DNA from 2 places in the Massilia violaceinigra genome. Region 2 is predicted to be linked to the other one. Evidence: predicted binding sites of a transcription regulator. Region 2 holds the regulator's gene; the other holds the start of a gene.

Region 1 (6,235 bases), 4.4 Mb from region 2:
CGATGATGTTCGAGATCGTCGCCGTCGGGGCGATCGCCACGCAGTTCGAGTTGCGCATGCCGAACTGCTTGATGCGCTCGCGCACCACGGTCCAGTCCATGGACGAGGACATGTCCACTTCCAGGTAGCCGCCGCGTTCCTCGGCCAGCAGCTTGATCGAATCCTGCGGCAGGATGCCGCGGTCCCACAGCGAGCCGCTGTACGACTCGTAGCGGCCGCGCTCTTCGGCCAGCTCGGTCGAGGCCAGGTAGGCGTAGTAGCACACCGCTTCCATCGAGGAATCGGCGAATTGAACAGCCTGGTTCGACGAATAAGGCACGCGCATCATGTGCAGGCAATCCTGGAAGCCCATGATACCCATTCCCACCGGACGGTGGCGCATGTTCGAGTTGCGTGCTTTTTCGACGGCGTAGTAATTGATATCGATGACGTTGTCGAGCATGCGCATCGCGGTGCGCACGGTTTTCTGCAGCTTGACCGGGTCGAGCTTGCCTTCCTTCATGTGCGCCGGCAAGTTCACGGAACCCAGGTTGCAGACGGCAATTTCCGACTCGTTGGTGTTCAGGGTGATCTCGGTGCACAGGTTCGAGCTGTGGACCACGCCGACGTGTTGCTGTGGCGAACGGATGTTGCATGGATCCTTGAAGGTGATCCATGGGTGGCCGGTTTCGAACAGCATCGACAGCATCTTGCGCCACAGGTCGAGCGCGGCGATCTTCTTGAACACGCGGATTTCGCCGGCGGCCGCTTTGGCTTCGTAGCCGGTGTAGGCCAATTCAAACGCCTTGCCGACCTTGTCGTGCAGGTCAGGCGTTTCCGATGGCGAGAACAGGGTCCAGTCGCCCTTTTCCATCACGCGCTTCATGAACAGGTCGGGAATCCAGTTGGCCGTGTTCATGTCGTGGGTGCGGCGGCGGTCGTCGCCCGTGTTCTTGCGCAGATCCAGGAATTCTTCCACGTCCATGTGCCAGGTTTCCAGGTAGGCGCACACCGCGCCCTTGCGCTTGCCGCCCTGGTTGACCGCCACGGCGGTGTCGTTGACCACTTTCAGGAACGGCACCACGCCTTGCGACTTGCCGTTGGTACCCTTGATGTGGGCGCCCAGGGCGCGCACCGGCGTCCAGTCGTTGCCCAGGCCGCCGGCGAACTTGGCCAGCAGCGCGTTTTCCTTGATCGCGTCGTAGATACCTTCCAGGTCGTCCGAGACGGTGGTCAGGTAGCACGACGAGAGCTGCGAGCGCAGGGTGCCGGAATTGAACAGGGTCGGGGTCGAGCTCATGAAGTCGAACGACGACAGCAGGTTGTAGAACTCGACGGCGCGCGCTTCGCGGTTTTCTTCGCGCAGGGACAAGCCCATGGCCACGCGCATGTAGAACGCCTGCGGCATTTCGATGCGCACGTCGCGCACGTGCAGGAAGTAGCGGTCGTACAGGGTTTGCAGGCCGATGTAGCCGAACTGCAAGTCACGGTCGGCGACCAGGGCCTTGGCCAGCTTGGCCAGGTCGAAGGTGGCCAGGACCGGGTCCAGCAACTCGTTCTCGATGCCCTTGGCGATGTATTTCGGGAAGTACTCTATATAGTGTGCCGCCGCTTTGGCTTGCGGCACTTCTTCGCAGAACACTTCCTTGCGGATGGTGTGCAGCAGGATGCGGGCGGTCACTTGCGAGTAAGCCGGGTCCTTTTCCATCAGCGCGCGCGCAGCCAGGATGGCGGACTTGTGCAGCTCTTCGACCGGCACGCCGTCGTACAGGTTCTTGACCGTTTCGGCCAGGATGGCGTCGGCGTCGACGTGTTTTTCCAGGCCGACGCAGGCGGCGGCGATCAGGTCGCGCACCTGGTTCATGTCGAGCAGGCGGCGCTGGCCGTTTTCAGTCACGTGGATCTGGGGGGCAGTCAGTTGCGCGGAGGCGCCTTGCGCCTCCTTCTGCAGGCGGCGCTCTTCCATGTGCTTGGCGCGGTACAGCACGTAGGCACGCGCCACGTCGTGCTCGCCCGAGCGCATCAGCGACAGTTCGACCTGGTCCTGCACGTCTTCGATGTGGAAGGTGCCGCCCGATGGCTGGCGGCGGATCAGGGCCGACACGACGTTCTCGGTCAGTTGCTCGACCAGTTCGCGCACGCGCGCGGAGCCGGCGCTCTGGCCACCGTTAACGGCCAAAAACGCCTTGGTGACGGCGATCGAGATCTTGGAGGGTTCAAAGGCGACGACAGCGCCGTTGCGGCGGATGATGCGGTAGTCGCCGCGGGCGGCGACGGCGGCGGCACTGGTCGGTGCTGGCTGGCCTGCTGCTCCAGGTGTGATGTGCAATTGGTTGATCGAAGAATCTTGGGATGTTTGCATTGAACCTCCTGGAGCGGCGGGCTTTGGTCTGCCGCCGGTTGTTATCAAGTGGACGGCGTCAATCCACCGTCCCCAACAAATATAAAAACAAAAAAACTACCCCCGCCAGCCTGGAATGTCGAGGCCGGCGCCGTAAGGCGATGGTGGGTGGATTGCGTTAAAAACTAGGCTTGCCGTGCTGCGTTATGGATGCTGAGTTATCGGTGGCAGAGCTTCAAAAACCACTATATCTAGTCGATTCATCAAATGTGGGACTAATTGTAGTACCTCACCCGGGGAGTGGCAATAGAATTAAGTAGCAATATTTTCCTGTGCGTCGCTTGACTTTTTTGACTCAGGCCGCATGAAGGACTGCCCGGTTAGCACATACTAACGGGTGCCCTTTTTTGAAGCAGCCGCCAGCTCGCGCGCCTGCCATTTTTGCGTCGCGGGGCAGCATTATAAACCGTGGGGGGAGTGGGCGTTGGATTGGGCCTGGAAGGACGCCACCCGTCTATCTCGTCGCCCCCGCGCAGGCGGGGGCCCAAGTTATTTCTGCGCAGACGCGCCATAGGCCCAGGTGTCGGCCGCCGCACCCTAGCCCTCCGGCTCCTGGATATCGAGCTTCTGCATCTGATAGCGCAGCTGCCGAAAACTGATCCCCAGCAGCAGGGCCGCCTGGGTGCGGTTGAACTGGGTTTGGGTCAGCGCACGCAGAATGATCTCGCGCTCGACCTGCTCCAGATAGTTGGGCAAGTTGCTAGGCAACTCCGCCGGCCCGCTCGCACTCACCGGCGCGGCCGCCGTGTGCGGCGCCATCGCCGCCTGCACGGCCGCCGGCACCGGCGCCACCACCGCCTCGGCCGCCGGCGCCGGCCGCTCGGCCACCCGCGCGCCCTTGAGCGACAGGTCGCCCACTTCGATCACGCCATCGTTGGCGAACGCCAGCGCCCGTTCCAGCACGTTCTCGAGCTCGCGCACATTGCCCGGAAACGAATACGTGCTCAAGGTTTCCAGCACCTGCGGCCCGAGCGCGGCTTTCTGCCCCGGTCCGGCCAGGCGCGCCAGCATGCCATCGACCAGCACACCCAGGTCGTCGAGCCGCTCGCGCAGCGGCGGCACGCTCAATTCGATCACATTCAGGCGGTAAAACAGATCCTGGCGGAACTTGCCGGTCTCGACGCACTGCGCCAGGTTCTGGTGCGTGGCGCTGATGATGCGCACATCGACCGGCTCCTCGCTGGTGGCGCCGATCTTGCGCACGCGCCGTTCCTGGATCGCGCGCAGCAGCTTGACCTGCATCGCCAGCGGCAGATCGGCCACCTCATCGAGCATCAGGGTGCCGCCGTTGGCCGCATGGAAAAATCCGTCGCGCTCGTCGGCCGCGCCCGTAAACGCGCCCTTGCGGTAGCCGAAAAACTCGGCTTCCATCAGCGCTTCGGGAATCGCGCCGCAGTTCACGGCAATGAAGGGCTTACCCGCGCGCGAACTGCGGGCGTGGATTTCGCGCGCCACCAGTTCCTTGCCGCTGCCCGACTCGCCCGTAATGGCAATCGGCGCCATCGAGCGCGCCAGCCGTTCGATCTGATTGCGCAGCGACTGCATTACGGCCGATTCGCCGATCAGGCGCGAGGCCGTGCCGGCGGCGGCCGGGCTGCCGGTCTGCGTGGACGGGGCCGACAGGCGCAGGGCCGACTGCACCATGACGCGCAGATCGTCCAGCACCACCGGCTTGGACACGTAATCGAAGGCGCCCGCCTTCAAGGCCACCACCGCGTTTTCGGCGCTGCCGTAGGCGGTCACGACCGCGATCGGGGTCGATTTGTTGGAAGCGTTCACTTCCTGCACCAGTTCCAGGCCCAGGCCGTCGGGCAGGCGCATGTCGGTCAGGATCAGGCCGTAATCGTTCTGCGCCAGGAAAGCGCGCGCCTCGCGCAGCGTTTCGGCGCTGTCCACATCGAGCCCCATCCTGACCAGCGTGATTTCCAGCAGTTCGCGTAAATCCGCCTCGTCATCGACGACCAGTACGCGGGGTGATGTCATGTTGTTGCCTTTCTGTTACTAGTGGCGCCGCGCGCTCCCAGCGGCTGCGCGAACGAAATCACAAACCGGCCGCTGGCCTTGCGTACCCCGAAGCCGCTGGCGTCGAAGCGATACTCGTAATCGAGCATCGCCGCGTTGTTCAGGCACAGCTCGCGCGCCAGGTACAGCCCCAGCCCGGTGCCCTTGCTCGAGGTCGTATAAAACGGTTCGAACAGGTGGGCCCGCACCTCGGGCGTGATGCCCGGCCCGTCGTCCTGCACGTGCAGCTCCATGCCGCCGGCCGCATCGGTGACGACGTACACGCGGATACTGCCCTCCCCGCCGCTGGCGTAGCGCAGCGCATTGGTCAGCAGGTTGATCAGCACTTCGCGCAGGTGCAGCGCGTCGAAACGCACCGGCACGGCTCCAGTGTTGCCTAACCACACTATATCATTGGCGACCCCTTGGGTTTCGTCAAATTCGGCTTTCAGCTCATTCAAAAAGGGGCCGAGCAACAACGGATCGCCGTTGGGCTGGACCTTGCGCGACAATTGCAGTATGTCTTCAACCATGCGGTTCACCCGCGCCACATTGTCGCCGACGATCTTGAGCAGGCGCGCCTGGCCCGGCTCGTGCAAGTCTTCCGCCAGCAGGGCGGTGGCGTGGCCGATGGCCGAGAGCGGATTGCGCACTTCGTGCGCGATGCTGGCGGTCAGGCGTCCCATCGAAGCCAGTTTCAGTTCCTGGGCCTGGTTTTCGATGGCGGTGACGTCCTGCAAAAAGATGACGCAGCGCTCGGACGCCTCGTCGACCGTGTCGACCCGCGCGAAACGCAGCTTGAGGTGGGCCGCCAGGTCGCGCCGCCCGCTCCAGGCGGCCGTGCCGGCGTCGCCGCCGCCGCTGTCGCGGTACGGCTTGACGGTCACGAAGGCGGCGCGCGGCCCGCCCGCGGCCGGTCCGACCTGCCGCTGCCACTCCGAAAACGCATGCGCGACCGGTTCCAGCGCCGCCACCTCGGACAGGGCAAAGCCGCTGTCGCCGTTGGCCAGCCCCAGCATGTGCTGGGCGGCCGGGTTGCCGGCGAAAATGTGCCCGTCGCGGTCGACCACGAGGATGCCGTCATCGACGTCGGCGATGACGATCTGGTTGATCGCCTGCTGGATTTTCAGGTCGGCGCCGTGGCGCGCGGCCAGTTCTTCCTGCCGGATCAGCTTGGCGGCAAGGCGGCTGACCACCATCACGATGGCGAAGAAGGCGGCGCCGTACAGCCCGGCCTGGGTGAGCGGCATGCCGGCCATGCCCAGGAACACCTGGTACAGGGAATCGATCAGCAGGAACAGGGTGACCAGCGCGGCCGAAAACAGGGCCAGCAGGCGCGGCGCCAGGATCGCGGCGCCGGCCAGCGGGAACAGGTACAGGATCACCAGGCTGCCCCGGCTCGCCGCCGCGGCCATGTACAGCACCGAAATGACCGCGATGTCGACCGCGATCTGCACCACCACCTGCATCAGGAAGTGATTGCGCACGTACACGCTGGCCAGCACGAACGCGCCGGCCAGCGCCAGGTAGGCGATGCAGGTTTCGGTATACAGATGGTGGCCGGCGCCGGCCGCGCCTTTCTGGTCGAACGCCAGATACGCCAGCAGCACCAGCGAAATGACGATGCGGGTGGCGGTCAGCGCCTGCAGCGAGCGCCAGAATGTTTCGCGCGACTCTGCCGACAGCCCGCTCCAGAAGGACATCACTCAGGCGGGCGGCAAACGGGCGTGGTCCGGGCTGCAATACTCCCGGCCGTCGGCCTTGACCGCTTCCGACTCGGGGAAGTACACGTGGCAGTGGGCGCAGGCGATCATGGTTTCCGCCTCGCGCGCCGCCGGCCGATCCTGGCGCGGG
Region 2 (6,235 bases):
GGGGCGCGCAGGACGCCACTACCCTGCACCGCGCCGTCGGGCGCCGCGCCCTTCTCGCGCGTGACGGCCGGGTACGCCATGAGGCCGATGCGCCCCGCCCCCGCATGCCGCTGCAGCGCCCCCTCGGGCTTGAAGGCGGCGCCGTAAGGACGGCACAAGCCGGGCCGGCTGGCGCTGTCGTCGGCGGTGCAGACGCGCACACGCGCGAGAAATTCGCCGTGGAACTTGTCGGACACCAGCCGCGTGCCGCTGGCGCCGTAACGGGGCGCGTCGCAGTTGCTGCCTTTGCCGGTGCCGCTGAACAGCACGCGGTTGCGGCACGACACGATGAACAGATCGGCGCTGCCGAAGGGCGTCAGCGCCGCGCTGTGTGCCGCCGCCAGCTTCTTGCGCGGAAAATGCCGTGGATGGGCATAGAAATCAGGATGCGCCGCGCCATCGGGCAGCCATGCGCGCTGCAGCACGGTGATGCCGGCTTCGTCGATAACGCGGTCGCCGCCGGTGAGGCCGAGCCGCACAAGGTCGAGGGTGGAGGCCGTGGCCCAGTTGAGCAGATGGCCGCTGAACGCGTCACCGCCGCAGCCATGCTGCGCATCGGCCGGCCCGACAGGCGAAAAATATCCCTGGCGCTCGTCCAGGTCCGGCTCGCGCACCGAGCGCGAGCGCGCTCTGGTCGGGTACTGGTAGCACAGGCGAGGATTGAAGTAACCGGGATAATCGGCCCCTTGCGCATACTCGCCACGGTAAGCCGCGCCCGCATCCTCGAACGTGAGCGACAGATTGAGCAACAGATTGGGTGGCAACTGGCCGGGCGCGCCAAGAACGCCGTCGGGCAGCACAAGCTGCGGCGCGGCCGACGCCAGGCAGGCGTGGCAGACGAGCACGAGCGCCAGCAGGCAGCGAAGACAGGCGCGCACCAGTTTCATGGCGCCTCCTCGGGCACGGCCTTGAGGTAGAACGATTGCAGCACCACGCGGGTGGCATCGAGCGCGCCGAAGCCAACGGCGGTAATGCGGTAAAAGTTGCCCGGCGGGCGGGCAGCGTCAGCGCCGGCCTGAGTGTGCGGCAACAGTTCGATCAGATAGCGCGGCGGCCGCAGCGGCAGCGTGCCTTTGCCCGACGGCAGCTGCGCGCCCGTGAAGCGGCCGTATTCGACCCCGTCCGGCCCCGGTCCGTCATTGCCCGACAAATCGGCGCTTTGCCAGGCCGGCGTCCCGGGCACATGCTGGCACAGCCCGGCATTGACCTCGCGTTCGGCGCCGCAGCCCTCGACGAAGCCGAGCGCGTAACCACGGGCAAACAAGGCCGCGCGCGGCGACGCGGGATCGGCGCCGCCTTCGATATCGTGCTCGGCGTCGGCCAGCGCGGCCTCGGCCGCCTGGAAGGCGATGTGCCGGTCGCGCTCGTGGCGCGCCGATTTTTCGCCGTCGAGCGCGCTGCGGGCCGCCGACACGCCGATGATCATCAGCGCCAGCAGCACGAACAGGGCCGCCAGCATGACGGCGCCAGCCTGGCGGTCGAGGGGAGAGGGAGCGCAGGGCATGGCGTCTCACAGGGCCGCGTTGCGCAGCACGATGGTGGCGGCGAAACTGCGCCGTTCGCGCCAGCGCAGCGCCGGCGGCATGCGCGCTTCGTCGGGCCGGGTACCGGGGTCGGCCGCACCGCTATAGCCCGCGCCGAACAGGTCGAAGACGTGCGGCTCGCGGTCGGGCGCGCCGCGCCGGGCGCCGTGCAGCAGCAGCGCCACCTTGATGCTGGCCACGCGTTTCCAGTGGGTTTTGCGGCGCAGGTCCCGCTCGCGCTCGGCCGGACTTGCCCCGTCAAGCGCCAGGACGGCATCGAGCGCGTTGACGGCGCCGGCGCTGAGGTACTGGTTGGGCAGGCCGTCGGCCGGCGCGTCGGTGTCGAGTCCGTACAGCACCTGGAAGGTGTCGACCCCGGCCACCAGCGCATCGCTGCGCCAGTTTCTCTGGCCCCGGTATTTGCAGCGCAGTTCGGCCTCGCCGCCCGCTGCCGGCGCAACATAGAAAATGCTCCAGCCCTCGCTGCCGGCACCCACGCCGAACCCGGCGCAACTGAGCATGCTGCCATCGCCCTCGGGGCCCTCGCCCACGCCGTCGAAGCGCAGCGCCAGCACGTCGCTGCCGTTGACGCCACCCGGGCGCGCGCTGGCGATGCCGGGCCCGCCGCCGAGCACCTGGTTGTCCAGCCCCGCGATGCGGGCGGCGGCGCTGGCCGGCGACGGCGGGGCATCTTCACGGTCGAGATCGACAAAGGCACCCTGGCGCGCCGCGCGTTCGATGGCGTCCAGCGCAAAGCGGCCGGCGTCGTCCACCTGCGCCAGTTCGCCCTGGGCCGCGTAGCCGGTCTGGGCCGACACCAGCACCGATGCCGCAGCGAGCGACACCAGCAGCCCGAGCACCAGCGCGACCAGCAATTCGACCAGAGTCAGGCCACCCTGATGCCATCGGCGCCGCAGCGCTGCGTGCGCGCTCATGGGGCACCCGTGCCGAGCATCACCGCCACGGCCGGCGGGGATGGTGCGCCGGCGGCGGCATCGGCAGCGCCGTCGGCCCGCTTGGCGCGCCAGCCGAGCTTGATCACGACGGGGGCGCCGGCCGCGCCGGCGCACTCCCAGGCCAGCGCCAGGCGCGCCTCATCCCACACGGTGGCGTCGCGGCAGACCGCGATGCGCCCGCCGGGAAAGCCCGCGTGCAGCGCCGCGATCGTGTCGGCGATGTCGAACTGGGCCAGCTGGGCGCTGTCGCAGCGGTTCATGCCGTAGCATTGCGCGGGCGCGGGCGGCGGCGCGCCATCGGCCGCATCGTAATGGAGTTGCAGGTAGGGATTGCTGAGATCGTCGCGCTGCATCTGCCCGGCGTTCGCCTGCATGCGCCCGGCCAGGCTGCTCGCCAGTTGCACGCCGCGCGACATGAGGCTCGCTCCCTGGTGCGTGCGCAGCGCGGCCACCTGCGTGCCAAGGGCGCCCAGAATGCCGACGGTCAGCAGCAGCACCGCCACCAGCACTTCGGTCAGCGTAAATCCGCCGGCGACACGTTTTCGCGATAAGCGCATGACTCCCCCGCAACGTTGAACAGACACGTCCGGTCATGGCGCCGCGGCCCGGCAAGCATGGCTGCGGGGAGCGTGGACGGGTGATCCGGATCGCTTGTGAGCTACGTTAACAGCAGGGCGTGCAGGCACGGATGGCCTGCCTCAAGCGTGTGAGCTGAACTATTTGCGCGGTTTGCGCTCGTGGCCTACTTCGGCAATGGCTTCCTGGAACTCGGCCAGGTCTTCGAAGTTTTTATACACCGACGCGAAGCGGATGTAGGCAATCTTGTCGAGGCGTTTCAGTTCCTGCATGACCAGTTCGCCCACGTGGCCGGTATCGACCTCGCGCTGTCCGCTGGTAAGCAGCTTTTCCTCGATCGAGGCGACCGCGCTGTCGATCGCTTCGGCCGACACGGGCCGCTTGCGCAGCGCCAGCATCAGGCTGCCGCGCAGCTTGACCGAGGCGAACTCGGTGCGGCTGCCGTTCTTCTTGACAATGATCGGCATCGACAATTCGATCCGCTCATAGGTGGTGAAGCGCTTGTCGCACTTGACGCAGCGGCGCCGGCGCCGGATCGAATCGCCCTCCTCGGATACACGCGTATCGAGCACTTGCGTGTCTTCATGCTGACAGAAAGGACATTTCATGGGGCGCCGGGCTGCTGGTGTGAGATTAAGCCGCGTAGACCGGGTACTTGTCGGTCAGCTTCTTGACTTCCACCTTGACGCGTTCGACGACGGCGGCGTCGTTCGGGTTGTCGAGGATGTCCGCGATCAGGTTACCGACCGTGGTCGCATCTTCTTCCTTGAAGCCGCGCGTGGTGAAGGCCGGGCTGCCGAGGCGGATGCCGGAGGTCACGAACGGTTTTTGCGGATCGTTCGGGATGCCGTTCTTGTTGCAGGTCATGTGGGCGGCGCCCAGCAAGGCTTCGGCTTCCTTGCCGGTCAGGTTCTTGGCGCGCAGGTCGACCAGCATCACGTGCGATTCGGTGCGGCCGGACACGATGCGCAGACCGCGCGCGATCAGCGCCTTGGCCAGCGCGTCGGCGTTCTTGACAACCTGCTTCTGGTACTCGGTGAACGATGGCTCCAGCGCTTCCTTGAACGCGACAGCCTTGCCGGCGATCACGTGCATCAGCGGGCCGCCCTGGATGCCAGGGAAGATCGCCGAATTGATGGCCTTTTCGTGCTCGGCCTTCATCAGGATGATGCCGCCGCGCGGGCCGCGCAGCGATTTGTGCGTGGTCGAGGTGACGAAGTCGGCGTGCGGCACCGGGTTCGGGTAGACACCGGCGGCGATCAGGCCGGCGTAGTGCGCCATGTCGACCATGAAGTAAGCGCCCACTGCCTTGGCAACCTTGGCGAAGCGCTCGAAATCGATCTTGAGCGAAAAGGCCGATGCGCCGGCGATGATCATTTTTGGCTTGTGCTCATGCGCAAGACGCTCCATGGCCTCGTAGTCGATATCTTCCTGTTCGGTCAGGCCGTAGGACACCACATTGAACCATTTGCCCGACATGTTCAGCGCCATGCCGTGGGTCAGGTGGCCGCCTTCGGCCAGCGACATGCCCATGATGGTGTCGCCCGGCTTGAGCATGGCGAAGAACACGCCCTGGTTGGCCTGGGAGCCCGAGTTCGGCTGCACGTTGGCCGCTTCGGCGCCGAACAGTTGTTTGACGCGGTCGATCGCCAGTTGTTCGGCGACGTCGACGAATTCGCAGCCGCCGTAGTAGCGCTTGCCTGGATAACCTTCGGCGTATTTATTGGTCAGCTGCGAGCCCTGGGCTTGCATGACGGCTGGCGAAGTGTAGTTCTCGGACGCGATCAGTTCGATGTGATCTTGCTGGCGTGCGGTTTCCTTCTGGATCGCACCCCACAATTCCGGGTCAACATGGGCGAGCGTGTGTTCTTTTGAAAACATGAAAAAACTCCAATCGATAAGAGTGCGAGGCACCTGATTGCAAGGATCGAATGAGGGAAGCCGTCGGAAATGGAACAGGCAGCCTCATCGTGCGCTTCCATCGGTGGCTGCCCAGGCGAACGGCTGATGAAATCTCACGTTCCCCGGTGGATGCCCACCTTTCGCCGCCAGGCAGCAATGCGCCGCGACTTTTCGCCAGTTACGTGAGACATAATGGAGCCCAAATTGTAAGTTAAGTCCCAGATTAGGGCAAGGAATGGGATTGCCTAAATGGCAGGTCGCGGCCAATATCGTCACTTGGGCTACAATCCGGCATAGTTTCAGACTTCTTCAGGACACCACATGATCGTTTTCATCACCGGCGCCTCCGCCGGCTTCGGCGCCGAAATGGCGCGTACCTTCGTCAACAACGGCCATCAGGTCGTCATCAGCGGCCGCCGCAAGGACCGGCTCGAAGCCCTCGCAGCCGAGCTGGGCGATCTGGCTTTACCGATCGTCATGGACGTCACGTGCAAGGAATCGATCAATGAAGCCTTGTCGATGCTGCCGCAATCGTGGCGCCAGGTCGATGTGCTGATCAACAATGCCGGTCTCGCGCTGGGTACGCAACCGGCCCACGAAGCGCCGCTGGCCGACTGGGAAACCATGATCGCGACCAACTGCACCGGGCTGGTGACGATGACGCGCGCGCTGCTGCCGGCCATGGTCGAGCGCGGCAGCGGACTGATCATCAACCTGGGGTCGGTGGCAGGCCACTATCCTTACCCGGGCGGCAATGTGTACGGCGCGACCAAGGCCTTTGTCGACCAGTTCACGCTCAACCTGCGCGCCGATCTGGCGGGGACGGGCGTGCGCGCGACCAACCTGGCGCCGGGATTGTGCGGGGGGACGGAGTTTTCCAACGTGCGCTTCAAGGGCGACGACGCGGCCGCGGCCAAGGTGTACGAAGGCACGGTGCCCCTGACGGCCAAAGATATTGCGGCGACGGTATTCTGGATCGCGACGCTGCCGCCGCATATTAATATCAATACGATCGAGATGATGCCGACTTGCCAGGGGTTTTCGCCGTTTGCGATCAAGCGGACCTGAGCCTCGTCGTTCCTGGCACTGCCAGAACCGACTACCCGCGCCGCCCCCACGTCGTACCCGCGCAGGCGGGTACCCAAGTTCATAGCGTCGCCATTGGCAGATTAGATACTTGGATACCCGCCTGCGCGGGTACGACGGAGATGGAGGCCAAAATGACGAGATCGACGTGGC

Evidence for each region. Region 2 encodes NrdR, which represses ribonucleotide reductase genes. Its sites were predicted from a motif close to CACNANATNTNGTG; they were not measured.
Region 1: a site for NrdR is predicted at 2,564-2,577, ahead of CR152_RS12420 (ribonucleoside-diphosphate reductase subunit alpha). Genes of this name have one in related genera too.

Annotation. Positions count from the first base shown of each region.
Region 1 is NZ_CP024608.1:2,723,797-2,730,031, reverse strand. It holds gene CR152_RS12420 (ribonucleoside-diphosphate reductase subunit alpha) at 1-2,341, opposite strand, end outside; gene CR152_RS12415 (sigma-54-dependent transcriptional regulator) at 2,918-4,363, opposite strand; gene CR152_RS12410 (sensor histidine kinase) at 4,360-6,084, opposite strand; gene CR152_RS12405 (PP0621 family protein) at 6,088-6,235, opposite strand, start outside.
Region 2 is NZ_CP024608.1:7,079,352-7,085,586, forward strand. It holds gene CR152_RS30595 (pilus assembly protein) at 1-926, opposite strand, end outside; gene CR152_RS30600 (pilus assembly protein) at 923-1,543, opposite strand; gene CR152_RS30605 (PilW family protein) at 1,550-2,497, opposite strand; gene pilV (type IV pilus modification protein PilV) at 2,494-3,075, opposite strand; gene nrdR (transcriptional regulator NrdR) at 3,235-3,702, opposite strand; gene glyA (serine hydroxymethyltransferase) at 3,728-4,975, opposite strand; ZMP/ZTP riboswitch at 5,078-5,188, opposite strand; gene CR152_RS30625 (SDR family oxidoreductase) at 5,318-6,064, shown strand.